Regions from separate parts of the Streptomyces sp. NPDC059255 genome, predicted to be linked through region 1. Evidence: riboswitches for the same ligand, from Rfam matches in the RefSeq annotation. Region 1 holds a riboswitch; each other region holds the start of a gene.
The links. A riboswitch is a leader RNA that binds a small molecule or an ion and turns the genes downstream of it on or off. The one in region 1 is predicted to bind cobalamin.

Region 1 (7,701 bases):
ACGTTGACGAGCGCGGCGTCGGTGGAGTCGGCGGGCACCACGGGGGAGACCGCGACGACCCCCGGCAGCTCCGCGACCCGGTCCGCGAGCTGCCGGGCGGCGGCCGGCGCCGTTGCCCCGTCGCCACCGCCGGTCCCGCCCGGGCCGGCGCCGCGGCCCTGGGCCAGCACGATCAGGGTGCCGCTGTAGCCGGGGCCGAAGCCGTCGTCGACCAGCTTCTGCGCCCGCGCGGCGGAGCCGGCCGCGTCCTGTGACCCGCCGAGCCCGAGCCGCAGATCCGCGGCCGGTACGGCCAGGACACCCAGGCCGAGGACGCCTGCCGCCAGCACGGCCCAGCGGCGGCGTGCCGCCAGGGCCGCCCAGCGCTGTCCCAGAGGGGCCCGGTCCGCCCGGGCGAGCCGCGATTCCTCGCGCCGGGCCAGGCGGCGCAGTACGGGCACGGTGCTCGTGGCGATGGCCGGACCGATGAGCCCGAGCACGGCCGGGAGGAGCGTGACGGCGATCAGTACGGAGACCACCACGGTGGCGGCGGCGCCCAGTCCCATGACGGTCAGGAACGGAATGTTCACGACGGAGAGCGCGGCGAGCGCGATCACGACCGTGGCGCCGGCGAAGACCACGGCCCCGCCGGCCGTGCCGGTCGCGAGCCCGGCCGACTCCTCCGGGTCCATGCCGCGCCTGACCTGGGTCTGGTGCCGGGAGACGATGAACAGGGCGTAGTCGATGCCCACGGCCAGCCCCAGCATCACGGCCAGGATGACCGAGGTGCTGTCCATCGTGATCACGCTGGTCAGGGCCAGCAGGCACAGGACGCCGACGCCGACGCCGACGAGCGCGGTCGCCACGGGGACGATCGCGGCGCGCAGGCTGCGGAAGACCAGGATCAGCACGCCCAGCGCGATCACCACGCCGACGGCCTCGCCGGGGCCGAGCACCTTGATCTCGCCGTCGGTGAAGGCGGCACCGCCGAGTTCGACGGTCAGCCCGGCCGCGCGGGCCCCGGCGGCGGTCCGCTCCAGCTCCGCCCTCGTCGCGGCGGGGATCCCGTCGGCCTTCGCGGCGTCGAAGGTGAGCTGGGCGATACCCGTACGGCCGTCGGCGGACACGGTGCCCGCCTCGGCGGCCGGAGGGGTGGCCGAGGCCACCCCGGGGAGCGGGCCGGCCCGCCGCGCCGCCTCGGCGACCGCCCGCGCGGCGGCACCGGCGGTGACCTTCTCCCCGGCGGGGGCCCGGAAGACGATCGTGCCGGTCACCTGCCCGCCGGCGGCCGGGAACTCCTTCTCCAGCACATCGAGCGTGCGCTGGGCCTCCGTGCCCGGGATGGTGGTGGACGAGGCGAAGGGCTTCATCAGCGCGAGCGCGGCGACCGCGGCCGCGAGGAGCACGGCGAGCCAGGCGCCGATCACGGCCCATTTGTGCCGGTAGGAGAAGCGTCCGAGGCGGTGGAGGAGCGTGGACACGCAAGGACTCCCGAGGAGGTGAGGGGGAGGGAGGGGACGTACGGGTCCGGCCCACGCTAGGTCGGCGGCCGTCACCTCCTCGCCGTATCGGGCCCCGGGGGCCGGAGTTCACACGCAACTCCCATGGAGCGCCGTCCGGTGATCGGACATGATCGGACGAGTCCCCGATCGATCAGGACGGAGAGGGCATCCGGATGACGGAGCGGAGTGTCACCGCCGCCGGCGCGGCCCCGGCGCGGTCAGGACGGCTGCTGGTGGTCGACGACGAACCGGCGATCCTCGACACGGTGAGCCGGTTCCTGCGCTTCCTCGGCTACGACGTGCGCACCGCCGCCACCGCCCACGAGGCCCTCGCGGTGGCCCGTGACTGCCTTCCCGAGCTGATCCTGCTGGACGTGATGCTGCCCGACGGCGACGGTTTCGAGGTCATGCGGCGGCTGCGCGGGGACGGACTGCCGCACGCGGTCGTCTTCCTCACGGCACGCGACAGCCGTAAGGACCTGGTCAAGGGGTTGACCGCAGGCGGGGACGACTACATCACCAAGCCCTTCGGGCTGGACGAGGTGGCTGCCCGCATCCAGGCCGTGCTCCGCCGTACCCGTACCCGTGGCCATATCGGAAGTGCCGGTTCCGGCGCGGGTTCCGGTGCCGGTTCGGGCGTGGGTTCGGGCGTGGGTTCTGGCGTGGGTTCCGGCACCGGCGGCGAGGGCGAGGCCGGCACCGTCCTGCGCGTCGCCGATCTCGAACTCGACACCGCCGCCTACGCCGTACGCAGGGCCGGGACACCGATCGACCTGTCGCCGACCGAGTACCGCCTGCTGCGCTACCTCATGCTCCACCGGGGCCGGATCCTCCCGCGCGCCCAACTCCTCGACCACGTCTGGTCGTACGACTTCAACGGCGACGACACCGTCGTCGCCACCTACATCAGCTATCTGCGCCGCAAGATCGATGTCCTCGGCCCGTCCCTGATCCACACCCGGCGCGGTGTCGGCTACGGCATCAGGGAGCCGGAATGCTGAACCGCCGGACGGTGAGCCGGCTGGTGCTGAACCGCCGGGTGGTGAGCCGCCTGCGGCGGTGGCCGGTGCGCAGCCGGCTCAGCGGGGTCGTCACCGGGCTGTGCGCGCTCGCCATGGCCGCCACCGCCGCCGTCTGGCTGGGCAGCGGCGATCCCGCGGCGATCGTCGCCGTGGAACTGGTCGGGCTCACGCTGGTGGCCCTCGTCACCACCGCCGTGGTCCGCTGCGAACTGCGCCCCCTGGAGGAGGCGGCGCGTACCGCGGACGCGGTCGCGTCGGGGGATCTCGGCCACCGGCTCGCCGTGGCCACCCAGGCCCCCGCCACCGAGGTCGGCCGGCTCGTGGACGCGCTGAACCGCATGCTGGACCAGGTCCAGGCCGCCCTCGCCGCGCGCGAGACGTCCGAAGCGCGCATGCGCCAGTTCATCGCGGACGCCTCGCACGAACTGCGTACGCCCCTGCAGTCCCTGCGCGGCTACGCCGAGCTCTACCAGCACGGCGCACTGCCCGACACGGCCGCGGTGGACGAGGCGGTGGACCGGATGCTCGCGGAGATCCTGCGCATGACGCGGCTGGTCGAGTCGCTGCTCATGCTCGCCCGCTTCGACGCCGAGGGCGAGGCGGCCGAGGCGGAACAGGAGCCCGTCGACCTCAGCCGGGTCGTCGCGGAATCCTGCCGGGACGCCGCGGCCGTCGAACCGGCACGGCCCCGTACGGTCGACGTCCGGCCGGGGGTGACCGTACTGGGTGACGAGGCACACCTGCGCAGCCTGCTGGCCAACCTGCTGGGCAACATCCGTATGCACACACCGCCCGACGCCTCCTGCGCCGTCGAACTGCGCGCGGCGGACGGACACGCGACGCTCCGGGTCCGGGACGCCGGGCCCGGTATCCCGGACGAGGCCGTCGCCCATGTCTTCGACCGCTTCTACCGGGCCGGCAAGGGCCGCGGGAGCGGGGGCGGGCACGGTGGGACCGGCAGGGGCAGCGGTCTCGGGCTGGCGATCGTGGCCGCCGTCGCGGAGCTCCACCGCGCTCGCGTCCGTCTCGACAGCGTGCCCGGCCGCGGGACGCTCGTCGAAGTCACCTTCCCCGTCCCGCCGGGCGGTGCGCCGGGCGGCCCGCAGGACTGAACGGTGGCATGGCGGGCAGATGTTCGGTCAGTACCGCTTTCGACAGCAAGCGGGCCAAGAGGAGGGGACATGGAGATTTCCGGCTTTGTCGCAGCCATTGTCGTCGGCATCGTCATCGGCGTGCTGGGACGGCTCGTGGTGCCGGGTCGGCAGCGCATCGGGGTGCTGCTGACCATCGGCGTCGGTATCGTCGCGGCGCTGGTCGGTACGTTCGTCGCGGCGGCGTTCGGCGTCGCGGACACCCGGGGCTTCGACTGGATCGAGCTGATCATCCAGGTCGGCCTGGCGGCGGTGGGCGTGGCCGCGCTGGACCGCGCCAAGGGCCGCGGCTGACCCGCGGCTGACCACTGCCGGGGAGCTTGTCGCGGCTCCCGTCAGGCCCCCGTCAGTCGTCTCCGTCTTTGTCGGAGCCTTCGTCAGTGCCTTCGTCGGCGTCGGCGTCTTCGTCGGCGCCGGTGAGCGGGCGGCCGGCGAGCAGGTTCCAGCGGCCGTCCCGCCCGGTGAACTCCGTGACGGTCAGCGGCCGTACGTCGAACCGCCAGAACGCGGCGGCCGGCGCCGAGAGCGCGTGCAGGGCGGCGGCGCGGACGATCTCCGGTTCGGCCACGGCGATCACCCGGGGGGTCTCGGGGCTCAGCGTTTCGAGCCACCGGCCGACGCGGGCGTAGAGCGCGAGCAGGGTCTCCCCGCCGTGCGGCGCGGCCGACGGGTCGGCGAGCCACGCGCTCACCTGCGCCGGTTCCGCGGCCGCGACCTCGTCGAGGGTCCTGCCCTGCCAGCGCCCCATGTCCCACGGCGCGATCTCCGGCACCGGCCGCGCGTCCAGGCCGAGCAGGCCGGCGGTCGTACGGCAGCGGGGTGCGGACGAGACGTACACGGCGGCGCCGTGCGGGAACTCCTCCCGTACGGCCTCGGCCTGCCGCACCCCGGTCGCGTCCACCGCCCGCGTCGCGGCGCCGGGCCCGTCCTCGGGAAGGTCGCCGAAGCGGGCCGCGCGCAGGGCCGGGCCGATGGCGGGTGAGATGAGCTGCACGCGGATCGTCGAGCGGATCGTCATAGCGAAAGGCCCCCTTGGCCCGTCTGCCGGTTCGCGGTACCTTCACGTCGATATCCACGACGGCGGGACGGAAGTCCGGTGAGATTCCGGCACGGTCGCGCCACTGTATGCCGGTTCCGGCCGCGTGCCACGCGGCGGGGGACCGGTGAGTCAGACCCGACGGCCGTCGTTCGAGCTCCATCAACGGGACGCGAGTTCCCTCAGGAGGATGTGCCATGGCTCAGTCCATCGCGCCTGCGAACACCGCTCTTCCGCCCACCTCTGCCACCGGCGCCGCCCCGGCTCCGCTTCCGCTGCGCGCCGTGCTGCCGTGGGCGGTCTTCGTCGGCACCCTGATGCTGGTGCTGCTCTACTTCGTCGGCGCCGAACAGGGCGCGACGTCGGTGATCTCCGGTGCCGGTGTGCACGAATGGGTGCACGACGGCCGTCATCTGCTCGGGTTCCCCTGCCACTGACCGCTGACGGAAACAGCAGTCAGCAGTCAGCAGTCAGCGGAAACAGCAGCGACAGCAGCGACAGCGGAGATGACGCGCATGCATGCCTTCACCGTCAGAAACCTCCTGGTCCGCGGCATGGTCGCGGGCGTCCTGGCCGGACTTCTCGCGTTCGCGCTGGCCTACCTCGCGGGTGAGCCCTCCGTACGGGACTCCATCGCGCAGGAGGAGAGCCGGTCCGCCCCGGCGCATCAGCACGGCGCCGCGGCGGACCCCGTAGCAGCGGGAGAGGAGGAAGAGGAAGAGGAACTGGTCAGCAGGCCGGTCCAGTCGACGTTCGGGCTCGCCACCGGGGTCCTGGTGTACGGGGTGGCCCTCGGCGGCATCGCCTCGCTGGTCTTCGCGGTGAGCCTGGGCAGGATCGGCCGGTTCGGGCCGCGGGCGACCTCGGCGCTGGTCGCGGGGGCCGCCTTCACGACCGTCTACCTGGTGCCGTTCCTGAAGTATCCGGCGACGCCGCCCGCCGTGGGCAATCCGGACACGATCGGCAGGCGCACGACCCTGTTCTTCCTGATGATCCTGCTCAGCGTCCTGCTGGCGGTCATCGCCGTCATCGCGGGGAGACGGCTGGCGCCGCGGCTCGGCAACTGGAACGCGTCGCTCGCCGCGGGCGCCGGTTACGTGGCCGTCGTCGCCGTCGCCTGTCTGGTGCTGCCCGCCAACGCGGACGCCGTCCCCGCGTCCTTCCCCGCGGCACTGCTGTGGGAGTTCCGGCTCGCCTCGCTCGGGGTGCAGGCGCTGCTCTGGACGGCCTTCGGACTGATCTTCGGCGAACTGGCGGAGCGGATGCTCCGGCCGCGGGCGGTGGCCGGTGCCGCCGTCGTGCCGCCCGGGGCACCCGTCGGGGAGCCGCGGGCGGCCGGACAGTAGAGTGCGGGGTCGGTCTTCTCCCAGCTCAGAGGTGTACGGCAGTGAGCGTCCCGCCCCCTGGTCCCCCGTCGCCGGTCCCGGCTCCGCCGGTGACCGTGGTCGGGATCGGCGCGGACGGCTGGGCCGGGCTCTCCGGCGCGGCGCGGGAGGTCCTGCGCGGGGCGGACGTGGTCATCGGCGGGCCCCGCCAGCTCGGCCTGCTGCCGGCGCGGGAGTGCGCGGGCGAGCGGGTGGCGTGGCCGTCGCCGCTGCGCCCCGCCGTGCCCGGCCTGCTCGCCGCGCACGCCGGGCGCCGGATCGCGGTGCTGGCCAGCGGGGACCCGATGTTCTACGGGATCGGACGGGCGCTCGGCGAGGTCGTCGGCGCGGCGGCGCTGCGCGTGCTGCCGCATCCGTCGTCCGTCTCGTACGCGTGCGCCCGGCTCGGCTGGCCGGTGGAGGAGACGGAGGTCGTCACGCTCGTCGGCCGCCCCGCCGAACGCCTCACCGCCGCGCTGCACGACGGCCGCCGGGTGCTGGTGCTCAGCGCCGGGGCCGGGACGCCCGAGGACGTGGCGGCGCTGCTCCGCGCGCGCGGCTACGGGCCGAGCCCGCTGCACGTGCTCGAACAGCTCGGCTCGGAGCGGGAACGGCACCGTACGGCCACCGCCGACGCGTGGGCCGGGCCGGCCGGAGACCCGCTCAACGTGGTGGCGGTCGAGTGCCGCCGCGCGCCCGGCGCGCCGCGCCTCGGCGCCGTACCCGGGCTGCCGGACACGGCGTACGAACACGACGGCCAGCTCACCAAACGCCATGTGCGCGCCGCCACGCTGGGCGCGCTGGCGCCCGCGCCGGGGGAGCTGCTGTGGGACATCGGCGGCGGGTCCGGTTCGATCGCGGTGGAGTGGATGCGTACGCACCCGTCCTGCCGGGCGGTGTCGGTGGAACGCGATCCGGTGCGCGCCGAGCGCATCGGCCGGAACGCGCGGGCGCTCGGCGTCCCCGGACTGCGCGTCGCCGTCGGCGCGGCGCCCGCCGCGCTCGCCGGACTGCCGGTACCCGACGCGGTGTTCATCGGCGGCGGGCTGACCGCGCCGGGGCTGCTCGACGCCTGCTGGGAGGCGCTGCCCGTGGGCGGCCGGCTGGTCGCGAACACGGTGACGCTGGAGTCGGAGGCGCTGCTGGCCGACCGGTACCGCCGGTACGGCGGGGAACTGGTGCGGCTGGCGGTCGCGCACGCGGTGCCGGTCGGCGGCTTCACGGGGTGGCGGCAGGCGATGCCGGTCACGCAGTGGTCGGTCACGAAAGCCCCAGGATCAGCGGCGGGGCCGGGTCCGGCGTCGGCCCCGTCCCCGCCCCCGGCCTCAGCCCCGGCCTCACGAGCAGGAGAAGAACGATGACGGTGTACTTCATCGGCGCGGGCCCCGGCGCCGCCGACCTGATCACGGTGCGCGGCGCCCGCCGGCTGGCCGAGTGCCGGGTGTGCCTGTACGCGGGCAGCCTGGTCCCGCGCGAACTGCTGGCGGAGTGCCCGCCGGACGCGCGCCTGATCGACACCGCCAGGATGGACCTCGACGCCATCACCGCCGAACTGGTCGGGGCGCACGGCGAGGGCCACGACGTGGCGCGGCTGCACTCCGGTGACCCGTCCGTCTTCAGCGCGGTGGCCGAGCAGATGCGGCGGCT
Region 2 (7,701 bases), on a different contig from region 1:
CAGCCGTCTCTACCTCCAGGTGGCGAACGGCACCGACCCCGCCGACTGGCCCGACGCGCGGATATGGGACGAGCTGGACGCCCGCCTCGCCCTCGCCCCGGAGCCGGGCCGACGGCTGGCACGCGGCCCCGTCACCGCCAAGTCCGTACTGCCGATGCGTAGTTCCGTTACGGAGCCCATGCGGTACGGCCGGGTGCTGCTGGCCGGGGACGCTGCGCACATCGTCCCGCCGACCGGGGCCAAAGGGCTCAATCTGGCGGCGGCCGATGTCATCGTTCTCGCGCGCGCCCTGGCCGAGCTGTACGAGAGCGGCTCATCCGCGGCGCTCGACGCGTACTCCGACACCTGTCTGCGGCGGGTATGGCGGGCCGAGCACTTCTCGTACTTCATGACGACCACCCTGCACACCGACCCGGCGCAGTCCGGCTTCGAGACCCGTCTGCAGCTGTCGCAGCTCGACCGCATCGCGTCCTCGCCACACGCCGCGGCGGAACTGGCGGAGAACTACGCCGGGTTGCCGTTCGAATGAATCCGTACGTACCCCTGCCCACCCCCATGAGGCAGGGGTACGTACGGCCACGGAGACCGCTCCCCCCTGAGAACGGTCGAGACGTCAGAACCCTGACCGGAGAAACGCTATCGCCGGACACACTCGACGTGTGACGGTCAATCGACCGACAATCGGCACGGACAATGTGACAGGTGTGACGCCGAGTGGTGCATGAGGCGAATGAGGGAAACCCCGGTCCCTTAGGGGGACTTCCGGTGACACGCCGGAACCGGAAGCGTCCACCGGACGCGCGCGCCCCCGGCCCCGGCGAAGACGTCCCCGGCCGGGACGCACGCGCCCCCGGGACGGTCGAGGGCGTTCCCGTACCGGCCGAGCGCGTTCCCGGACCCGCCGAGGGCGTTCCCGTACCGGCCGAGCGCGTTCCCGGACCCGCCGAGCGCGAGTTCGTCGCCTTCGCGTTCCGGTACGCCCACCGGATCCGCGTCGTCGTGGTCTGTTCCGGTGCCGTGCTCGCCGTACCGGCCATGCCCGTCGACGGGATGCCCGCCGCCGCAGTCATCTCCGCCGGTGTCATCGTCTGGAGCGTGCTCCACTATCGGCTGGCGCTGGCGGGCCGGCACCCGCGCCGGATCCTGGTCGCCGACCTCGGGGCGCTCGGCGCGGTCTGTCTCACGCAGGCGCTGACCATCCCGGATTCCCAGACCCGGTACGGCAGTACGTGGGTGCTGGTCGTCGTCAGCATCGTCGCCGTCGGCTACCAGCTCACGCACCCGGCGCGCCTCGCGCTGACGACGGCCACGCTGCTCGCCGCCGTCGATCTGGCCGGCGCGGTGATCGACCGCCCCGACGGCTGGACGTACGCGCTGCCCAACGTGGCCTGGCTCTTCGTCCAGGCCCTGCTCTGCCAGGGGATGTTCCGGCTGGTCCTGCGCGGCAGCCGGGCCGCCGACGCGGCGGGCGCGCGGGCCGCCGAGGCGCGGCGGCGGCACGATGTCGCCCAGGCCCAGCGGTCGGCCGAGCGGGAGCACCTCGCCACGCTGCACGACACGGCGTGCGCCACCCTGCTGATGGTCTCGGCGCACGGCCGGTCGCTCAGCCCGGACGTGGTCCGCACCCAGGCGGGCAAGGACCTGCGCAGGCTCGCGGCCGCGCGGGCACCTGTGGCGGCGGTCGGGGCGTCCGGCGCGTCCGCGTCGTCCGGGGCGTCCGAGTCGTCTGCGGGGTCCGGGGACATGTCGGAGGCGTGCGCGGCGGGTCCGAGCGACCTGACGCGGGAGCTGGTCGCGGAACTCGACGGCCATCTCCTCTCCGTCCACGCCGCGTTCGACCGTACGACCGGCTCCCTGGGCACCGTCCCGCCGCCCGTGGCCGTCGCGCTGCGCGGCGCGCTGGGGGAGGCCCTGCGCAACGTGGAGCGGCACGCGGGCGTCCGCGCCGTGACGGTGACGGCGACCCGGGCCACCGACACCGACACCGTCACCGGCGCCGTCGCACTCGTGGTCCGCGACGAGGGCGGTGGGTTCGACCCGGCGGGTGTGCCGGCCCACCGGCGGGGGCTGGCCCGCTCGATCGTCGAGCGGATGGAGTCGGCGGGCGGCCGGGCCGTGATCGTCTCCCGCCCCGGCGAGGGCACGACCGTACGGCTGGAGTGGCCCCGTGCCTGACCAGCCGAAGGCGGGCACTCCGGGCGCTGTTGACGCGGCCGGCGTCCCGGCGGACGTCGCGGCCGATGTCCCGGTGGACATCCCGGCCGCCGATCCGCTGACCGGCCGGATCGCCCGGGACATGCGCGCGGGCCTGCGTGTGGCCGGGCTGTTCATCCTCACCGCCGTGCACCTCGGGCTGGCGCTGCCCGCCCTCCTCGGCAGCCTGCGCGGTTACGACCAGCCCTGGATCCAGCTCTCCGCGTTCACCCTGCTGACCCTCCTCATCATGGCGGACGCGCTGCTCGGCGCCGACGGGCGCGGCCGGCCGCGCCCGTGGGTGGTGCTCGGCCTGACCTGCGCCCTCGTGGCGTCGGCCGTCTCCACCAGCCGGCTGCCCGTGGCGGACTTCATCGGGACCCCGCACTGGACGTTCCTGGAGATCGGCTGGTTCGGGGTGCTGCTGCTCTTCGACGCCGGGCTGCGGCCGACGCTCGTCTTCATCGGCGGCCATCTCGTCCTCACCCTGGCGCAGCTGCTGCTCGCGGGGGTGCCGACCCGGCAGGCCGCCTCCGGCATGGCCGTCAGCGCCCTGGCCATCTGCACCTTCCAGGTCGCCGCCGCCATGCTCGCCCGCTCGCTCGGTGACTGCGCCGCCGCCGCGAGCGCCACGGCGCGCGAGCAGGAGCGCGTCCGTACGGAGGCCGCAGTCGCCGCGCAGGTCCACGCCGACCAGCGGGCCCGCTACGCCGAACTGGACCGCTCCGTCATGCCGTTGCTGACCGGGCTCGCCGGCGGCTCGCTCGACCCGGGGGACGAGGCGGTACGGCGCCGCTCCGCCGTAGAGGCCGCCCGGCTCAGACGGCTCTTCGCGGAACGCGACCACGCGCACGATCCGCTGCTCCACGAACTGCGCGCCGGTATCGACGTCGCCGAACGCCACGGCGTCGACGTACAGCTCGCCGTGCGCGGGGCCTGCGCCCCGGTCGACCGGCGGCTGCGCCGCGCGCTCACCGAGCCCGTGCTGGCCGCGCTCGCGACCGCCGAGCGCGACGCCCGCGCCACGGTCGTGCGTGGCGGCGGCCTGGTGCGGGTGAGTGTGGTGACCGATTGCCCGGCGACCGGGCCGACGGAGATCCCCGAACCGACCGAGCCGGGGGTACGGGTGCGCACGGTGCGCAGCGAGGGGCGGCTGCTGGTGGAGGCGTCGTGCACCCTCGACGGCCCGGTCGACGGCCCGTTCGACGCCCCGGCCGACGCCCCCGAGGACGCGCTCACCGCGTCGTCGTCCGCGTCGTCATCCGCGTCCGCGTCCGCGTCTGTGCCTGTGTCCGCGACCGCATCCGCGGACCGGGGTCACAGCTCGTCCAGTGACGTCAGCCCGTCCTGAATGGCCCGCGCGACCAGGTTCGCCTTGGTCGTCGCGGGCCGCCCCGCGTTGGCGTACTTGATGCGCACCCGCTCCAGATACGTGTTCACGGTACGGACCGAGAGCCCCAGGCTCGCCCCGACCATCGCCTTGGACTCCGACTGGAACCACTCCAGCAGCACCTCCACCTCGCGCGGCGTCAGCGCGGGCCGCCCCTTGCGGGCGTCGCTGCCGAACGCCCCGGCCAGCGCGGGCGGTGTGTACGGGCGGCAGTCGGCCGCCGCCAGCGTCGCCGCCATGAGGTGCCGTTCGCCCTCGGCCTTGGTGAGGTACGTGAACGCCCCCAGGTCCAGGCAGGTCAGCGCGGTCTCCTGGCTGTCCTGCATGGTGTAGACGATGACCTGCCGTTCGCCCGCGACGAGTTGCCGCAGTTCGGGGTAGGCGGGCACCCCGTGAGCGAGCTGCAGGTCCAGCACCACCACGTCCGCGTCCCGGCCCGGCCCCGTCGTCGCCACCGACAGGTCCGGCCCCTTGGCGGTCACCGCGATGGGCCGCTCCGACGCCGCGTACCAGGACTCGATGCCCGCGAGGACCACGGGATGGTCGTCGATCAGAGCGACACTCACGGGCGAGGTTTCCGGCATGCCTCATTGTCCGCCGCGCCCGTTCCCGTCGATCGCCGCCGGGTGGAAAGCGCCGGAAAGTGCTGGTGTGGGGCGGAAAACCGCCTGTGATAGCTTGCCGAGGCCAGTCGAACCCATGTACGTGGGTCAGGGAATCCGGTGGGAATCCGGAGCTGACGCGCAGCGGTGAGGGCGACGGGCGGGGCATCGGCCACTGGACAGCAGTCCGGGAAGGCGCCTCCGTCCGGGTGACCCCGAGTCCGAAGACCTGCTGGCGGCCTCCGTCCGCGTCCTGTGGCGGGGGAGCACCGTACGACCGGGCTCCGCGCATGAGCCCTCGACGCAGAGGAACGACTCCGTGCCGATCGCACGCCTCGCCCGCCGTGCCACTCCCTTCCTCGCCGCCGGCGCCCTGCTGCTCACCGGCTGCGGTACCGGCTCGGACTCCGGAGCTGATTCCGCATCCGGTTCTGATTCCGGTACCGGTTCCGCCCGGGCCGCCGGCTATCCCCGTACCGTCGCCAACTGCGGTCGGGAGGTACGGATCGACGCGCCGCCCGAGCGGGCCGTCTCGCTCAACCAGGGCACCACGGAGATCATGCTCTCCCTCGGCCTCGGCGACCGCATGGCCGGCACCGCCACCTGGACCGACCCGCTGCCGAAGAGCCTGCGGAAGGCGAACGCCGGGGTCGAGCGGCTGGCCGACAACAGCCCCTCCTTCGAGAAGGTCCTGGACGCCGAGCCCGACTTCGTCGCCGCCTCCTTCGAGTCCACCCTGGGCAAGGGCGGCGTGGCCACACGCGCGCAGTTCGAGAAGGTGGGCGTACCGGCGTACGTCTCGCCGTCCGACTGCGCCAAGGACAACACCGGTGACACCGACGGATCCCGGGCGACGCCGCTGACCATGGAGGACGTCTACGGCGAGATCCGCGAACTGGCCACGGTGTTCGGCGTCGAGGAGCGCGGTGACCGGCTCGTCGCGGGGCTGAAGGACCGGATGGCGAAGGCGGTCGCCGGGATCGACGCGAAGAAGGCGAAGGACACCACCGTCCTGTACTGGTTCGCCAACTCCGAGGCCCCCTTCATGGGCGGCTGCTGCGGCGCTCCCGGCATCATCACCGACGCCGTCGGCGCCAAGAACGTCTTCGACGACACCCACGACGAATGGCCGCAGATCAACTGGGAGACGGTCGCCGACCGCGACCCCGCCTTCCTCGTCATCGGCGATCTCACCCGTAAGTCGCAGACGGCCGAGTCGGCGGCGAAGAAGATCGAGTTCCTGGAGACCAACCCGGTCACCCGGGCCATGGACGCGGTGAAGCACCAGCGGTACGTACGCCTCAGCGGCCAGGCCATGAACCCGAGCATCCGCACCGTGGAGGGCGTCGAGCAGGTGGCGGCGGCGCTGCGCGCGTACGCACCCGCCAAGTGACCACCGCGGAACGGGCGTCGAGGGCGTCTGCCGAAGGGAGCCCGGCGCCGCTGGACCCCGGCGGCTCCCGCGAGGTCCGGCGGGCCGCGGTCTGGGTCCGCCCGGTGGGGTGGGCCTGCGGCCTCGCCGCGCTCGCCCTCTCCGTCGCCGTGGCGATCACCATCGGGCCCGCCGACATCCGTGTCGGAGACGTCTGGTCGGTCGTCGGCGCCCACCTGGGCCGGGGCGAGCCGCGTCTCACCCCGATCCGCGACGGCATCGTCTGGAACCTGCGGCTGCCGCGTACCCTGCTGGCGGCCGTCTGCGGCGCCGGGCTCGCGGTGTGCGGCGCGATCATGCAGTCCCTGCTCCGTAATCCGCTCGCCGACCCCTTCGTCCTCGGCGTCTCCTCGGGAGCCTCCACCGGCGCGGTCCTGGTGGTCGTGCTCGGGGTCGGGGGAGGGGCGCTGTCGGTCTCGGGCGGGGCGTTCCTCGGCGCGCTCTGCTCGTTCGGGATGGTGCTGCTGCTCAGCCACACGCTCGGCGGGACGACCGACCGGGTGGTGCTCTCCGGGGTGGCCGCGATGCAGCTCTTCTCCGCCCTCACCTCCTTCGTCGTCCTGACCGCCGCCGACGCGGAGACCACCCGCGGGGTGCTGTTCTGGCTGCTCGGCTCGCTCGGCGGCGCGGGCTGGACCGATGTCCAGGTCTGCGGCGCCGTCCTGCTGGTGGCGCTGGTGGTGTGCGGCGGGTACGCGCGCACGCTCGACGCGTTCGCCTTCGGGCAGGACGCCGCGGGGCACCTCGGCGTCTCCGTGGCCCGTACGCGCCTCGTCCTGCTCACCGTCACCGCGCTGCTGACGGCCGCGCTGGTCTCCTCGGCGGGCGCGATCGGCTTCGTCGGACTCGTCCTGCCGCACGCCGCCCGCGCCCTGGTCGGCCCGGGGCACGGCCGGCTGCTCCCGGTCACCGCGCTGACCGGGGCGGTCTTCCTGGTGTGGGTCGACACCCTGGCCCGTACGGTGCTCGACCCGCAGGAGGTGCCGGTGGGTGTGGTGACCTCGCTCATCGGGGTGCCGGCGTTCGTCCTGGTCCTGTACCGAGGCCGGAGGACCCGATGACCCACCCGACCCCCGACCCCGCCCCCGCGCCCGTCCCCGCTCGGACATCAGTCCCCACGGGACTGAGCGCCGACCGGGTCTCCCGCGCCGCCGGCGGCCGCCTCATCCTCGACGGGGTCTCCCTCACGCCCGCGCCGGGTTCCACGGTGGGGCTGCTCGGCCCCAACGGCTCGGGCAAGTCCACCCTGCTGAGGCTGGTCTCCGGAGTCCTCGCCCCCACCTCGGGCGTCGTCACCCTGGACGGCAGGACCCTCACCGAGGCGGGCCGCAGGACGGTCGCGCGCCGGGTCGCGGTGGTCGAGCAGCAGACCGACACCCAGGTCGAGCTGAGCGTCCGCGATGTCGTACGCCTCGGCCGTGTCCCGCACCGCCGCGCCTGGTCGCCGCCGTCCGCCGGGGACGAGGACGCCGTACGGACGGCCCTGGAGCGCACCGGTCTGACGGACCGCGCGGGCCAGTCCTGGCACACCCTCTCCGGCGGCGAGCGCCAGCGCGTCCAGATCGCCCGCGCCCTCGCCCAGGACCCCCGGGAACTCCTGCTGGACGAGCCGACCAACCACCTCGACATCCAGCACCAGCTCGATCTGCTGAACCTGGTCGTCACGCTCCCGGTCACCACCGTCATCGCCCTGCACGACCTGAACCTCGCCGCGATGTACTGCGACGAGGTCGTGGTCCTGCGCGCGGGCCGGGTGGTGGCCGGCGGGCCCCCGGGCGACGTGATCACCGAGGAGCTGATCGCGGACGTCTACGGGGTACGGGCGTCGGTCACCCGGGACGACGGCGGGACGGGCCGCCCTCATGTGCGGTTCCTCGGCACGGTGCCACGGGCCGGTGACGGACAACTGCCGGTCCCCCATGACGCCGGTCCCCCATGACGCCGGTGACGCATGACATGGAGATCCCGGTGACCGTCCCCCGAGGCTTACTGCATATCATTCGCAAGTGCCCAGCTATCGCATTCGAACAGCCACCCCCGAGGACGCCGACGCCGCCCGCGTGGTGATGCTCGACACCGTGTAC
Region 3 (7,701 bases), on a different contig from region 1:
CTCGATCGTCCTGTCGCTGGTCATCGTGGATCGGGTGAGGAAAGCGTGGTTCGAGGCGGAGTCACGGAAGACGACGGGGGCATAGACGGGGTGGATGCCGGGCTTCATGGCTGAGGCGGGCCTTTCGAGGACAGGGCGTGGGGTGGCGGAGCGTTTCAGCGCTCTTCACGGAAGTCGACATGACGACGGACGACGGGGTCGTACTTGCGCAGCACCATCCGGTCGGGGTCGTTGCGCCGGTTCTTACGGGTGACGTAGGTGAAGCCGGTGCCCGCGGTGGAGCGCAGCTTGACGACCGGGCGGAGTTCGTTGCGTGCCATGAGGCTAGTATATGGGAATGATTTCCATTACCAATAGGTAGTGGTCGCAGAGAGAGGCAGGTAACACCCATGTCCGCCCACTGCCAACTGACCGGTGCCAAACCGGGCTTCGGCAACAAGATCTCCCACTCCCACCGGCGCACCTCGCGCCGCTTCGACCCGAACATCCAGCACAAGCGCTACCGGCTCCCCGGCGAGGGCCGCACTGTCCGCCTGACCCTGAGCGCCAAGGCGATCAAGACGGTGGACGTGATCGGCATCGAGGCGGCCGTGGCACGGATCCGGGCACGCGGGGGGAAGGTCTGATGGCGAAGAAGAGCAAGATCGCGCAGAACGAGAAGCGCAAGGAGATCGTCGAGCGGTACGCCGCCCGGCGGGCCGAGCTCAAGGAGATCATCCGCCGCCCCTCGTCGACCGGGGACGAACGCCGGGCCGCACTGGCGGAGCTGCGCCGGCAGCCGCGCAACGCCGGCGCCACCCGCGTACGCAACCGCGACAGTGTGGACGGCCGCCCCCGCGGCTACCTGCGCAAGTTCGGCCTCTCCAGGGTCCGCGCCCGGGAGCAGGCACACGCCGGCTTCCTGCCCGGGGTGACCAGGTCCTCCTGGTAACCGCTGCCCGCTGACACAAAGGCCACGGCCGCGCCCCGCCGCCGCGCATCGGCCGGCGTCTCGCGCCGCGCGGGGCCGACCGTGGCGGCGAAGACCGGTGCGGACAGGAGCAGGCGGCGGCTCGAACACGCTCGACCAAAGGGTTGTCCACGCTCTAGGCTGGGCGGTGCAGCTGGTTCGCCCTGCCCTCCAGGTAGACGCGTCGCAAGAGGGAACCTGGTGGGAATCCGGGACTGCCCCGCAGCGGTGAGTGGGAACGACCACCGTCATACGCACTGGATCCGACGTACCGGGTCTGGGAAGCGACGGCCAGTAGGTGTCTTCCGCAGGAAGGCGTGCCCGCGAGTCCGAAGACCTGCCCGTTGCCCGTGTACGAACCATTCGTGCGCGGAGATCCCGGTGACCTCGTGGGCGGGTCGGCGTACATATCAGGCGGATGACCGCGCTGTGCCGCGCGAGGTCGGGTCCGTCCGGTTCGTCACCCCTTCGCGCTCGCGTCCCGTCCCGGGATTCCAGGGAGATATCTCGCGAAGGAGATTTCCGTGACAACGAAGTCCGCAGCCGCGGCAGCACGGGCCACCGTGTACGGCTACCCCCGCCAGGGTCCGAACCGGGAACTCAAGAGGGCGATCGAGGCCTACTGGAAGGGCCGTGTCCCCGCCGACGCCCTCCGCTCCGCCGCCGCCGACCTGCGCGTCCGCAGCTGGCGGCAGCTCGCCGACGCCGGCATCACCGAGGTCCCGACCGGCGACTTCTCGTACTACGACCATGTCCTGGACACCACCGTCATGGTCGGTGCGATCCCCGCGCGCCACCGTGCCGCAGTGTCCGTCGATCCGCTGGACGGCTACTTCGCCATGGCCCGCGGCACTCAGGACGTCGCACCACTGGAGATGACCAAGTGGTTCGACACCAACTACCACTACCTGGTGCCCGAGCTGGGCCCGGACACGGTCTTCACGGCTGACTCGACCAAGCAGGTCGCCGAGTTGAAAGAAGCCCTCGCCCTCGGGCTGAGCGCCCGGCCGGTACTGGTCGGCCCGGTCACCTACCTGCTGCTCGCCAAGCCCGCCCCCGCCGTGCCCGCGGACTTCGAGCCGCTCACCCTGCTGGACCGGCTGCTCCCCGTGTACGCGGAAGTCCTCGCCGACCTGCGCGCGGCAGGCGCGGAGTGGGTGCAGTTGGACGAGCCCGCCCTGGTCCAGGACCGCACCCCGGCCGACCTGAACGCCGCCGCCCACGCCTACCGCGACCTCGGTGCCCGCACCGACCGGCCCAAGCTCCTGGTCGCCTCCTACTTCGACCGGCTCGGCGAGGCTCTGCCCGTCCTCGCCAAGGCGCCGGTCGACGGACTCGCCCTGGACTTCACCGATGCCGCAGCCGCCAACCTCGACGATCTCGCCGCCGTGGGCGGACTGTCCGGCAAGCGCCTGATCGCCGGTGTCGTCAATGGCCGCAACATCTGGATCAACGACCTGGCCAAGTCCCTCGCCACCCTCGGCACCCTGCTCGGACTGGCCGACCGGGTCGATGTGGCCGCCTCCTGCTCCCTCCTGCACGTCCCCCTCGACACGTCCGCCGAACGGGACATCGATCCGCAGATCCTGCGCTGGCTCGCCTTCGCCCGACAGAAGACCGCCGAGACCGTCACCCTCGCCAGGGGCCTGGCGCACGGGACCGACGCGATCGCGGGCGAGCTGGCCGCGAATCGCGCCGACCTCGCCTCCCGCTCGAACTCTCCCCTCACCCACGACCCGGCCGTCCGCATCCGCACCGCCGCCGTCACGGACACCGACACCCGCCGCTCCCAGCCGTACGCCGAGCGGGCCACCGCCCAGCGCTCCCACCTCGGCCTGCCGCTGCTGCCGACCACCACCATCGGCTCCTTCCCTCAGACCGGCGAACTGCGCACGGCCCGCGCCGACCTGCGCGCCGGACGCATCGACACAGCCGGTTACGAGGAGCGCATCCGCGCCGAGATCGACGAGGTCGTGTCCTTCCAGGAGGAGACCGGGATCGACGTCCTGGTGCACGGCGAGCCCGAGCGCAACGACATGGTGCAGTACTTCGCCGAACAGCTCACCGGTTACCTCGCCACCCAGCACGGCTGGGTGCAGTCCTACGGCACCCGGTACGTGCGTCCACCGATCCTCGCCGGGGACATCTCCCGCCCCGAGCCGATGACCGTACGCTGGACGGCATACGCCCAGTCCCTCACCTCACGCCCGGTCAAGGGCATGCTCACCGGCCCGGTCACCATGCTCGCCTGGTCCTTCGTCCGCGACGACCAGCCCCTCGGCGACACCGCACGCCAAGTCGCCCTGGCCCTGCGTGACGAGGTGAACGACCTCGAAGCGGGCGGCACTTCGGTGATCCAGGTGGACGAGCCGGCGCTGCGCGAGACCCTGCCGCTGCGGGCCGCCGACCGTCCGGCGTATCTGAGCTGGGCCACCGAGGCGTTCCGGCTCAGCACCAGCGGAGTACGGCCGGGCACGCAGATCCACACGCACATGTGCTACGCCGAGTTCGGCGACATCGTGCAGGCGATCGACGATCTCGACGCCGACGTCATCAGCCTGGAGGCCGCCCGCTCGCACATGCAGGTCGCCCGTGAACTGGCATCGCACGGCTATGCGCGCGAGGCCGGACCCGGCGTGTACGACATCCACTCCCCGCGCGTGCCCAGCGCGCGGGAAGCCGCTGATCTGCTGCGGGCCGGCCTCAAGGCCATCCCCGCCGAAAGGCTGTGGGTCAACCCCGACTGCGGGCTGAAGACCCGTGGCTGGCCCGAGACCCGCGCGTCCCTGGAGAACCTGGTCACCGCCGCCCGCGCGGTCCGCGAGGAACTCACCACGTCCTGACCGAAAGCCCGGTCGGCCGGGGGAGGAAGCACCCGCTTTCCTCCCCCGGCCCCAAGCCGCGGGCAGCCGGACAGCCCCGCTGGACCTTGTGGTCCCCAACTGGTCCCCAAGCGTGAGGCGAACGAGCCCCGCCGCAACGAACCATGAAGCACGACTACAGACCTCGCCCCATACGCTCCGAGACGGGTTGACGGCATCGCTCCTGTGGGCACGGGGTCGCACGGCACCTATGGCTCCTGAACCGAATACGCCCAACCCTCCGCGAGGGCAGGACACATTCGACTTACCCGCCCAATGGTTTTTTGCCGACGTGTCCGGAAGGTGTGAAGTCGGGTTCCGCTCACCTGTCTCTGTTCGGTAGAACGGCTTCAAGAAACACATCGAGACTTCGAAGGTCCGGCAGAACGGCATCGGCCCCCGCGCTCCTCAGTACGCTCTTGCCACTCCTCCCCGTCGCTACTGCGACGATGCGTACCCCGTTGGCGCCACCACCCGCTATGTCGGCCGGCGTATCGCCGATGAGTACTGCGTCAGCCGCTGGGCAGCCCGCTCGTTCGAGTGACAGCCGGACCAGGTCGGCACGGTCCTCTGCGTCCTCGCCGTACGCGCCGATGCTCCAGACGATGTGACGGTCGAGGCCAAAAACACTGAGCTTGATCTCTCCCGCCGACCGAATGTTGCCCGTGACCACGGTCTGGGTGACGCCTGCTGACGCGAGCGCGTCCAGTGCACCAGTCGCGCCGGGGAGAGCATGGCCACGTTCACGCAACTCGGCAGAGTGAGCGAGATGCTCCTCAGCGAGCGCCTGGGCGAATCGCTCAAATTCCGCCCGATCAGTCGTAAGACCGTGGAGCTTCGCGGTCTCCCGGAAGATGACTGGCTCGGTGATGCCGTCGATGGCCGCCTGCTCACGCATCGGTATGCCGGTCGTTCGCTCGAACGCGGCGGCGGACAGTTCCCGCCCCACGCCACGTGTCGAGATGAGCGTGTGATCAATATCCCACAGCACCAGCCGCGCCATCCGTCCTCCAACTGCTTGGGCTCGCTCGCTACAAGCTCTCACACGTTCGAGGGGGCACCATGTGGCCACCGTTCAAAACGAGCCCTACCCTGGCGTCACTGCTCAGCCATCGAAAGGGCGGGTATGGAGCCTCCACACACCCGGCTCGGCGATCGGGTCAAGCGCTACCGGAGAGCAACCGGCCGCAGTCAACCGGTCATCGCAGGGCTGTGCGGCATCTCCGAGCGCTATTTGTCCCTGATCGAGGGCAACAAGAAGGTACCTTCCGTCGACGTTCTGTCTCGTCTCGCTGCCGAGCTGGGAGTGCCGATCGGTGCCCTGCTCAACGACATCGTCACTACCGGGTCGACCGAGCCGACCGTGCCGAATGGAGCCGTGCCCGACGTCGCCCGTGCCCTCATCGGTTACGGCAGACCCATCAGCAAGAAAACACCGGCGGTACCAGTGGTTGATCTGCGCGAAAGAGTGGCGGTGTAAGCGGCGACGTCCTCGGCAACCTTGGTGCGGACGTCGCGTGCAATTTTCCTGCCGTCGGTGATTGTCGTCATGGTGGAGCCGCCTTTCTGCGAGGTTCCGGTCAGGCGACGACGATGGTGTGGTTGCCGTTGCGGATCACGCGGTCCTGGCTGAGACCCTCGCCGTTCGCGGCTGATGACAGCATTCTTACCGGCACCCCAACCAGGGACAGCCCCTCAAACGCACGAAACAGGCCGCCAGCCCGACGGCCGCGACCCTGCCCCGACGTGCTCGGCCCGCTATCGGGCGAGGGTGATACCGACCGGCGCGTTGGCGCAGCCGACGGCGATCGCCGCACACTCCCCGGAGAACCGGTGCCGGACAGCTCTGCCCGGGAACCCGCCGTGTGGGAGCGGCGGTGTCGGGGCAGCGGTCCCAGACGCGGACGCGGGGCCGGCGGGGCGGATCGGCTGATCCCGCCCGTGGGGCGAGCTGGACCCGCGGCCTCTGGGTCAGGGCATGGTGATGACGGTCTTGCCGCGGGAGTGGCCCGCCTCTACATGGCCCATGGCCTCGGCCGTCTCGGCCAGCGAGTGGGTCCGGCCGACCACGGGAGTGACCTTCCCGGCCTCGATGAGCGCGGTCACGGCGAGGAGATCTTCCCGGGCCGGACCACCCGGGGTCGCCGGGGCGATCGGACGCAGGGTGTGCCGGGTGACGGCGTTGACTGCGGCCACTCTCAGCATGGAGCCGATGGCCCCGAACACCCGGCCGGGCGAGCCGCCGCCGTTGGCCACCAGGATTCCGGTCGGGGTGAGCGCCCGGCGCAGCCGGCTCGGCGACAGATTCCCCACGTTGTCCAGGATCACGTCGTAGCGAGCCAGGCGCCCGGTGAAATCCCCGCGGGCGTAGTCGATGACGTGCGCGGCGCCCAGCGAGCGCACCATCTCGACACTGCCTGCGCTGCACACCCCGGTGACCTCCGCGTCCAGGGCCGCCGCGATCTGTACGGCGAAGGTGCCCACACCACCGCCCGCCCCGTTGACCAGCACCCGCTGCCCCGCCGCGACCTGGCCCACCGTCCGGATGCCGCGCAGGGCGGTCACCGCTCCCATCGGCACGGCCGCCGCCTGCTCGAAGGAGAGACGCTCGGGCTTGCGGACCAGCAACTCCGCCTCCGCACAAGCGTATTCGGCGAAAGCTCCCGTACAGAAGCCCAGCACCGGGGTCCCGGGCCTGAGCCCTCCCGCATCGGCGCCGACCGCCTCCACCACCCCGGCCGCGTCGATGCCGGCCACGCGGTGCTTCGGACGCCTCAGCCCCATACCGCCCAGCAGCCGCGCCGCGTACGGATCGCCGCGCATCATGTGCCAGTCGTACGGGTTGAGCGCGGCGGCGCGCACCCGGACCAGCACCTGGCCGCCCCCGGGCCGAGGCCGGTCGACGTCCCGTAGCCGCAGCACGTCCGGCGGCCCGAACCGCTCCTGGAGCACTGCCTTCATCCCCTGCCCCCGTATCCTCTGGTTCCGTCATGAACAGCGCATGTCCGGCGTACGGATGAGGGCAACGTAGGCGTGCGCGGTGGAGCCGTCAATGGCCACCGGCCGCGTCTTCCGAGCCAGGAATTCTGTTCGGACGCACGCGGTGGGCGGCCCATGGAAAACCCGTCAGGCGGCTCCGGCGTGGAGAACCCGCCCGGCGGGGCTGCGGGTATGGAGCCGGGCGGCCGGTGCGGTCGGCGCCGCTCCGCCACGGAGCACGGCCGGGGCCGCGAACCAGCTGCCCGGGGAGCCACCACGACCGCGCCGAACTGCGCGAACAGACCGATCGCGATCGGGATCCCGACCCCGATCGCGCCCATGGAGGGCTGCCGTTCGACGACGCGGAGCTCGCTCGACGACCTGGCCGGGGATGCCGGACATGCTCGTGAAGCACGTGGACGACCAGACCGCTTCCGCCGGTTGATCTCACGGAGAGGATCGGCTTGGCGGAGACACATCCGCAGAAGGGAGGACAGCCGACAGCCCGGATCGACCGGCACGACCCGCCCCTGACGACCATCGGCATGGACACCGCCGAAGAACCGCGGCGCCGTCGCTCCGGGCGCCTGGTGGAGATCCGCTGATCGAGAGCGAGTTGACCTCAAGGTCACTTGAGGTTCTAGGTTCCTTCCATGAGTATGGAGAGCACAGCCTGGACGCAGTTGCAGAACGTCATGAACGCCCGGCCCGAGCGTCGGCCCTTCGCCCGTGCCACCCTCCGCGGAATCGCCGGTTTCGCCCGGCCGCACCGCCGCCGCATCATCCAGTTCGTCCTGCTCGGTGTCGCCACCGCGCTGCTCGCGGTGGCGACACCCGTCCTCGCGGGCCGTGTCGTCGACGCGATCGTGTCCGGCGGTGACCAACGGCTCGTGGTCCGGCTCGCGTTGCTGA
Region 4 (7,701 bases), on a different contig from region 1:
ATCGCGGGCGCCGGGCCGCTGGTCGGCCCGGTGCTCGCCGCGCAGATGGGGTATCTGCCCGGCACCATCTGGATCGTCGCGGGCGTCATCTTCGCCGGCGCCGTCCAGGACATGGTGACGCTGTTCTTCTCCACCCGCCGCGACGGCCGGTCGCTCGGCCAGATCGCCCGGGACGAGATCGGCCCCTTCGGCGGCGCGGCGGCCCTGATCGCCGTCTTCATGATCATGATCATCCTGCTGGCCGTGCTGGCGCTGGTCATCGTCAACGCGCTGGCGCACTCGCCGTGGGGCGTCTTCTCCATCGCCATGACCATCCCGATCGCCCTCTTCATGGGCGTGTACCTGAGGGTGCTGCGCCCCGGCCGGGTCAGCGAGGTCTCGCTCATCGGGGTGGCACTGCTGCTGCTCGCCATCGTGGCGGGCGGCTGGGTCGCCGAGTCCTCGCTCGCCGACATCTTCACGCTGGAAGCGGGCACGCTGGTCATCTGGATGATCGCGTACGGCTTCCTCGCCTCCGTGCTTCCGGTGTGGATGCTGCTGGCGCCGCGCGACTACCTGTCGACCTTCATGAAGGTCGGCACGATCGTGCTGCTGGCGCTGGGCGTGGTGATCGCGCTGCCCACCATGAAGATGGAGGCGATCACCGACTTCGCGAGCCGCGGTGACGGCCCGGTCTTCGCCGGATCGATGTTCCCCTTCGTCTTCATCACCATCGCGTGCGGCGCGCTCTCGGGTTTCCACTCGCTGATCTCCTCGGGCACGACGCCGAAGATGGTCCAGAAGGAGACCCAGATCCGGATGATCGGTTACGGCGCGATGCTGACCGAGTCGTTCGTCGCGATCATGGCGCTGATCGCCGCCTGCATCATCGACCCGGGCCTGTACTTCGCGGTCAACTCCCCGGCCGGGGTCATCGGGGGTACGGTCGAGTCCGCCTCGCAGGCCGTCGCCAACCTGGGCTTCACCATCTCGCCGGACCAGCTCGCCCAGGCGGCCAAGGACGTCGAGGAGACGAGCCTGCTGTCGCGGACCGGCGGGGCGCCGACCTTCGCCCTCGGCATGGCGGAGATCTTCTCGTCCGTCGTCGGCGGCACCGCCATGAAGGCGTTCTGGTACCACTTCGCCATCATGTTCGAGGCGCTGTTCATCCTCACCACGGTGGACGCGGGGACGCGCGTCGGGCGCTTCATGCTCCAGGACATGCTCGGCAACGTGTACAAGCCGATGCGCGAGGTGAGCTGGAAGCCGGGCGTCTGGTTCGCCAGCGCTGTGGTGGTCGGCGGCTGGGGCTACTTCCTCTGGGTCGGTGTCCATGACCCGCTGGGCGGCATCAACCAGCTCTTCCCGCTCTTCGGCATCGCCAACCAGCTCCTGGCGGCCGTCGCGCTCGCCGTCTGCACCACACTGCTGGTCAAGTCCGGCCGCCTGAAGTGGGCGTGGGTGACGGCCGTACCGCTCGCCTGGGACGCCGCCGTCACGCTCACCGCGAGCTGGCAGAAGATCTTCTCGGCGGACCCGAGGGTGGGCTTCTTCACCCAGCGCGACGTGTACCAGTCGGCCATCGACCGGGGCGAGGTGCTGGCCCCGGCCAAGACCATGGACGACATGCACACCGTGGTCACCAACTCCACGGTGGACGGGGTGCTCTCGGCGCTCTTCGCGGTCCTCATCCTCGTGGTCATCGCGGACGCCGGACGGGTCTGCTTCAAGGCGATCCGCGATCCGGAGGGCGTCCGGCTGACGGAGGTCCCGTACGTCGAGTCGAAGATCGTCGCCCCGGCCGGCCTGATCCCCACCCAGGAGGAGAAGGCGGAACTGGCCGCCGCCGAGGCCACCAAGGAGCGGGAGAGCGTCCCGGCGGGGACGGGCCCGGCATGACGCGCGTCCGGAGCCGGGCGGATCGGGTGCGGCACGTGGCCGGGCGGATCCGCTGGTACGTACGGGAGTTCACCGGCGAGTCGGCGTACGAGCGCTACGTGGCCCACGCCCGGGCCCACGCGGACGCGGCAGCCGGTGCGGGTACGGGCGCGGGTGCCGGCGCCGGTGACCCGGCGGGCGGGATCATGACCCGCCGCGCCTTCGAACGCAGCCGCACGGACGCCCGCGAGGCCGACCCGCGCGAGGGCTTCCGCTGCTGCTGAGCCGCCGCCGGGCCGTCGCGGAGCTGCTGCCGAGCCGCCGCCGATCTCGTACGGCGGCGGCGTACGACACAACATCTGGGGGGTGGCGCGGCGCGCGCCCCCCAGATGTATGCTCGACCTCGCTGTCGACGCAGGGGAATCCGGTGTGAATCCGGAACTGTCCCGCAACGGTGTACTGTGGCGCGCTTTGTCGCGCCCCCTAGTCCGAACACCTGCCGGCAGTGCGTCCGGCTCGACCGATCCGGGCGCCCAGACGTCCGGGCCTCGCGGTTGGGCCGGTGGACGCGGCGCGGTGTGCGGCCCTCTGCGATGACGGGCGTGCCTCCGTGCGCGCGGACCCGTGCCTCCTCGCGGCCCAGAGCCGAGCGAGGGAGAGCACCACGTGACCATCGCGCCAGCGGATCCGGTTTCAGCAACGACCGAGCGGGGGCCCGGAGCCGGGCAGGAACCGACGGCCGACGCCCCCGGCACCGCGCTGCTGCGGACCCTGACCGAGCTGACCGCCGATCTGCCCGACGCCGACCCGGGCAGGATCGCCGCCGCCGCGCTGCGCGGCCGTAACGCCCGCTCGGACGAGGCCGAGCTGCGCGAGCTGGCCACGGAGGCGGCGGCCGGACAGATCTCCGAGGATCCCGCGTACTCCCGGCTCGCCGCCCGGCTGCTCACCCGCACGATCGCCGACGAGGCCGCGTCCCAGGGCGCCGTGTCGTTCTCCGCGTCCGTCACTGTCGGCCACCGCGAGGGTCTGATCGCGGACCGTACGGCCGCCTTCGTCGCGCGCCACGCCGCGCGCCTGGACGCACTGATCGACCCGGCCGCCGACGACCGCTTCGGCTACTTCGGGCTGCGCACCCTCTACAGCCGCTATCTGCTCCGGCACCCCCTCACCCGGCAGGTCGTCGAGACGCCGCAGCACTTCCTGCTGCGCGTCGCCGCCGGGCTCGCCGAGGACGACAGCGACCGGGCGGTGGCGGAGGTCGGGCGGCTCTACGGGCTGATGAGCCGGCTCGACTACCTCCCCTCCTCCCCCACGCTCTTCAACTCCGGCACCCGCCACCCCCAGATGTCCTCCTGCTACCTGCTGGACTCGCCGCTGGACGAGCTGGACTCGATCTACGACCGGTACCACCAGGTGGCGCGGCTCTCGAAGCACGCGGGCGGGATCGGGCTCTCGTACTCCCGTATCCGCTCGCGCGGTTCACTGATCCGGGGGACGAACGGCCACTCCAACGGCATCGTCCCGTTCCTGCGGACCCTCGACTCCTCCGTCGCCGCCGTCAACCAGGGCGGCCGGCGCAAGGGCGCGGCCTGCGTCTACCTGGAGACCTGGCACGCGGACCTGGAGGAGTTCCTCGAACTGCGCGACAACACGGGCGAGGACGCGCGCCGTACGCACAACCTCAACCTCGCGCACTGGATCCCCGACGAGTTCATGCGCCGGGTCGAGGCGGACGGCGTCTGGTCGCTCTTCTCCCCCGTGGACGTGCCGGACCTGGTCGACCTGTGGGGCGACGCCTTCGACGCCGCGTACCGCAAGGCGGAGGCGGACGGTCTCGCGCGCAAGACCCTCAAGGCCCGTGAGCTGTACGGCCGGATGATGCGCACCCTCGCGCAGACCGGCAACGGCTGGATGACCTTCAAGGACGCGTCGAACCGTACGGCCAACCAGACCGCCGAGCCCGGCCACACCGTCCACTCCTCCAACCTCTGCACCGAGATCCTTGAGGTCACGGACGACGGCGAGACGGCCGTCTGCAACCTCGGCTCCGTCAACCTGGGCGCGTTCGTGGACGCGGCCACCGGCGACATCGACTGGGCGCGGCTGGACGAGACCGTCCGTACCGCCGTCACCTTCCTCGACCGGGTCGTCGACATCAACTTCTACCCGACCGAGCAGGCGGGCCGCTCCAACGCCAAGTGGCGCCCGGTGGGCCTGGGCGCGATGGGCCTCCAGGACGTCTTCTTCAAGAAGCGGCTGCCCTTCGACTCCCCCGAGGCCGCCGCGCTCTCCACCCGGTTCGCCGAACGGATCATGCTCGCGGCGTACGAGGCCTCCTGCGACCTCGCCGAGCGCGACGGGCCGCTCCCCGCCTGGTCGAAGACGCGCGCGGCGCGCGGGGTGCTCCACCCCGACCACTACGACGTGGCGCTGAACTGGCCGGAGCGCTGGGCGGCGCTGCGCGCCCGGGTCGCGGAGACCGGCATGCGCAACTCCCTCCTCCTCGCCATCGCGCCGACGGCGACCATCGCGTCGATCGCGGGCGTGTACGAGTGCATCGAGCCGCAGGTCTCGAACCTGTTCAAGCGCGAGACGCTCTCCGGGGAGTTCCTCCAGGTCAACTCCTACCTGGTGGAGGAGTTGAAGCGGCTCGGCGTCTGGGACGCCCGGACCCGCGAGGCGCTGCGCGAGGCGAGCGGCTCGGTGGCGGGCTTCGGCTGGATCCCGGCGGAGGTACGGGAGCTGTTCCGTACGGCGTGGGAGATCCCGCAGCGCGGCCTGATCGACATGGCGGCGGCCCGCACGCCGTTCCTGGACCAGAGCCAGTCGCTCAACCTGTTCCTGGAGACGCCGACCATCGGGAAGCTCAGCTCGATGTACGCGTACGCCTGGAAGAAGGGGCTCAAGACGACGTACTACCTGCGCTCGCGCCCGGCGACCCGGATCGCCCGCGCGGCCGGCTCCACTCCGGCTCCCGCCCCCACCACCCATCCCACCCCCGCCTCCGCCCCCGTACCGGCACAGCTCACCCCGGCCGACGAGGCGATCGCCTGTTCCCTGGAAAACCCCGAGTCCTGCGAGGCCTGCCAGTAATGACGACGGAAAAGAATCTCCTGGACCCGGGCTTCGAGCTGACGCTCCGCCCCATGCGCTACCCGGACTTCTACGAGCGCTACCGCGACGCGATCAAGAACACCTGGACCGTGGAGGAGGTCGACCTCCACTCCGACGTCGCCGACCTCGCCAAGCTCACCCCCGGCGAGCAGCACATGATCGGCCGGCTGGTGGCGTTCTTCGCGACGGGCGACTCGATCGTCTCGAACAATCTGGTGCTGACGCTCTACAAGCACATCAACTCCCCGGAGGCGCGGCTCTATCTCTCGCGCCAGCTCTTCGAGGAGGCCGTGCACGTCCAGTTCTATCTGACCCTGCTGGACACCTACCTCCCGGACCCCGAGGACCGCGCGGCGGCCTTCGACGCGGTCGAGGAGATCCCGTCGATCCGCGAGAAGGCGCGGTTCTGCTTCCGCTGGATGGACTCGGTGGAGAAGATCGACCGCCTGGAGTCCCCGGCGGACCGGCGCCGCTTCCTGCTGAACCTGATCTGCTTCGCGGCGTGCATCGAGGGCCTGTTCTTCTACGGGGCGTTCGCGTACGTCTACTGGTTCCGCTCGCGCGGCCTGCTGCACGGCCTGGCCACGGGCACGAACTGGGTCTTCCGCGACGAGACCATGCACATGAACTTCGCCTTCGAGGTCGTGGACACGGTCCGCAAGGAGGAGCCGGAGCTCTTCGACGACGCCCTTCAGCAGCAGGTCACGGACATGCTGAGGGAAGCGGTCGAGGCGGAGCTGCAGTTCGGCCGCGACCTGTGCGGCGACGGACTGCCGGGCATGAACACGGAGTCGATGCGCGCGTACCTGGAGTGCGTCGCGGACCAGCGGCTCCAGCGCCTCGGCTTGCCGCCGGTGTACGGATCGCAGAACCCGTTCGCGTTCATGGAGCTCCAGGGCGTCCAGGAGCTGACGAACTTCTTCGAGCGGCGCCCGTCGGCGTACCAGGTGGCGGTGGAGGGCACGGTCGGCTTCGACGACGACTTCTAGTGCCGCATCAGGCAACGCTTGCCCTGCCGGGTGCTCTGGGATGATGGGCTGCATGGACGAGGAAGCCATCCCGATTCTTCACGTCGAGGATGCCGCTGCAGCGGTCGCGTGGTACAGCCGTCTGGGCTTCACCCAGCTGTGGGAACACCGCTTTGAGCCAGGACTTCCCGCGTTCGTCGAGGTGGCACGCGGCCGGGTGAGGTTGTTCTTGTCCGAGCACGAAGGAGACGCCCGACCGGATACGTTGGTGTACCTCCGCGTCCGTGATGTCGACGCCATCGCCGACGAGTTCGGTGCTCGGGCGAAGGACGCTCCGTGGGCGCGCGAGATTGAGCTGCGTGATCCTGACGGCAACCGGCTACGGGTGGGCACACCTACGGAATGAACGCTCCCGGCCGGCACGTGGCAGCGAAACCGTGCCGGTGGCAGAGCGAGTGCGTGTTCGTGAGATCGATGACCACGAGGGGCGAAGACTCCTGCGGATCCTCCGTCGCGGCACGGGGTCGGTGGTGACCTGGCGGCGGGCTCGGATGGTGCTGCTCGCCGCGCAGGGGACGCCCGTGGCGAAGATCGCCGAGGTGACGTTCACCAGTGCGGACCGGGTCCGGGACGTGATCCACAACTTTCATACCGACGGCTTCGACTCGCTCTACCCGAAGTACAAAGGCGGCCGGCCGATGAGGGGCTGTCCGTCGCGGGTGAGCCGGCGGGCGGGGTCATCCTCGCAGTCCTCCGGGCCGAAGTCACCGATCAGGACCTGACGCCCGCCCGCCCGGGCCGTACGGGCGGGCCCAGTCGGCACGGTGGGGCGGGGGGTGGGGGTCAGGTACGGGGGCTCAGGCCGTCGAAGAAGATGCCGAGCACGCGCGTGCGAAGGTCCTCGTCCCAGTGCTGGCGCTCGGCGGCCAGGCACGCGGCGGAGACCAGCGCGCCCAGCTCTCGCATGCCCATGTCCTTGCGTACCGCGCCTGCCTGCTGGGCGCGGACCAGCAGGATTTCCGCCCCGTCCAGCATGGCCCGGTTGGCCTGTCCCAGTTCCCCGGCGTTGATGTCGACGCCGGCGTCGGCCAGCGCGTCGACGAGCATCTTCTGCCCGGTCGACGACGTGACGGCGTACGTGAAGAAGGCGAAGAACGCCTCGCCGGGGTTCTCGTCGTCCGCGAGGCTTTGAGCCTGGCCGGCGATCTCCCGCGTCTGCTCGGTGACGATCGCTTCGAAGAGCGCTTCCTTCGTCGGAAACTGCCGGTAGACCGTGGCCAGCCCCACTTCAGCCTGCCGTGCGATCTCGCGCATGGACGCCGCCGTCCCGTCCCGGGCGAGTACGGCCTTCGCCACTTCCAGTACACGGACGCGGTTGCGCCGTGCGTCGGCCCGCAGCGGACGGGGCGAATCGGACATCAAGCCTCCCGGACTTGCTATACGGATCACCTGATCCGTATAGTCGTAAACGGATCACCTGATCCGAATATTCTAAACCGAAGGACCACCATGCACTACGAGACGTTGGGACGCTCAGGCCTGAAGGTGTCCCGAGCCTGCCTGGGCACGATGAACTTCGGCTCCGACCACGCGATGGCCGCCTCCGGCGCGCAGGAGGCCGCGCAGATCATCGGCGAGTTCCTGGACGCCGGCAACAACTTCGTCGACACCGCCGACATGTACTCGAACGGCAGGTCGGAGGAGACCGTCGGCCGGGCGATCAAAGGCCGGCGCGAGGATGTCGTCCTGTCGACCAAGG

Region 2: linked by a shared signal. The riboswitch ahead of ACFXKG_RS26515 (ABC transporter substrate-binding protein) and the one ahead of ACFXKG_RS32275 (CbtB-domain containing protein) in region 1 are both predicted to bind cobalamin.
Region 3: linked by a shared signal. The riboswitch ahead of metE (5-methyltetrahydropteroyltriglutamate--homocysteine S-methyltransferase) and the one ahead of ACFXKG_RS32275 (CbtB-domain containing protein) in region 1 are both predicted to bind cobalamin.
Region 4: linked by a shared signal. The riboswitch ahead of ACFXKG_RS35415 (ribonucleoside-diphosphate reductase subunit alpha) and the one ahead of ACFXKG_RS32275 (CbtB-domain containing protein) in region 1 are both predicted to bind cobalamin.

Annotation. Positions count from the first base shown of each region.
Region 1 is NZ_JBHYZP010000036.1:49,295-56,995, reverse strand. It holds gene ACFXKG_RS32300 (MMPL family transporter) at 1-1,460, opposite strand, end outside; gene ACFXKG_RS32295 (response regulator transcription factor) at 1,655-2,482, shown strand; gene ACFXKG_RS32290 (sensor histidine kinase) at 2,476-3,615, shown strand; gene ACFXKG_RS32285 (GlsB/YeaQ/YmgE family stress response membrane protein) at 3,685-3,948, shown strand; gene ACFXKG_RS32280 (histidine phosphatase family protein) at 4,001-4,672, opposite strand; cobalamin riboswitch at 4,704-4,851, shown strand; gene ACFXKG_RS32275 (CbtB-domain containing protein) at 4,888-5,127, shown strand; gene ACFXKG_RS32270 (CbtA family protein) at 5,206-6,036, shown strand; gene cbiE (precorrin-6y C5,15-methyltransferase (decarboxylating) subunit CbiE) at 6,078-7,415, shown strand; gene cobM (precorrin-4 C(11)-methyltransferase) at 7,412-7,701, shown strand, end outside.
Region 2 is NZ_JBHYZP010000026.1:7,354-15,054, forward strand. It holds gene ACFXKG_RS26495 (4-hydroxybenzoate 3-monooxygenase) at 1-529, shown strand, start outside; gene ACFXKG_RS26500 (sensor histidine kinase) at 766-2,175, shown strand; gene ACFXKG_RS26505 (hypothetical protein) at 2,168-3,544, shown strand; gene ACFXKG_RS26510 (DNA-binding response regulator) at 3,511-4,149, opposite strand; cobalamin riboswitch at 4,255-4,437, shown strand; gene ACFXKG_RS26515 (ABC transporter substrate-binding protein) at 4,505-5,578, shown strand; gene ACFXKG_RS26520 (FecCD family ABC transporter permease) at 5,629-6,678, shown strand; gene ACFXKG_RS26525 (ABC transporter ATP-binding protein) at 6,675-7,556, shown strand; gene ACFXKG_RS26530 (GNAT family N-acetyltransferase) at 7,624-7,701, shown strand, end outside.
Region 3 is NZ_JBHYZP010000001.1:281,899-289,599, reverse strand. It holds gene ACFXKG_RS01285 (type B 50S ribosomal protein L31) at 1-108, opposite strand, end outside; gene rpmG (50S ribosomal protein L33) at 156-320, opposite strand; gene rpmB (50S ribosomal protein L28) at 390-626, shown strand; gene rpsN (30S ribosomal protein S14) at 626-931, shown strand; cobalamin riboswitch at 1,106-1,309, shown strand; gene metE (5-methyltetrahydropteroyltriglutamate--homocysteine S-methyltransferase) at 1,474-3,792, shown strand; gene ACFXKG_RS01260 (HAD family hydrolase) at 4,133-4,813, opposite strand; gene ACFXKG_RS01255 (helix-turn-helix domain-containing protein) at 4,937-5,290, shown strand; gene ACFXKG_RS01250 (NAD(P)-dependent alcohol dehydrogenase) at 5,782-6,771, opposite strand; gene ACFXKG_RS01245 (hypothetical protein) at 7,254-7,394, shown strand; gene ACFXKG_RS01240 (ABC transporter ATP-binding protein) at 7,449-7,701, shown strand, end outside.
Region 4 is NZ_JBHYZP010000043.1:72,670-80,370, reverse strand. It holds gene ACFXKG_RS35425 (carbon starvation CstA family protein) at 1-1,878, shown strand, start outside; gene ACFXKG_RS35420 (CstA-like transporter-associated (seleno)protein) at 1,875-2,141, shown strand; cobalamin riboswitch at 2,208-2,376, shown strand; gene ACFXKG_RS35415 (ribonucleoside-diphosphate reductase subunit alpha) at 2,524-4,953, shown strand; gene ACFXKG_RS35410 (ribonucleotide-diphosphate reductase subunit beta) at 4,953-5,963, shown strand; gene ACFXKG_RS35405 (glyoxalase superfamily protein) at 6,016-6,348, shown strand; partial or broken gene ACFXKG_RS35400 (helix-turn-helix domain-containing protein) at 6,386-6,640, shown strand; gene ACFXKG_RS35395 (TetR/AcrR family transcriptional regulator) at 6,786-7,361, opposite strand; gene ACFXKG_RS35390 (aldo/keto reductase) at 7,452-7,701, shown strand, end outside.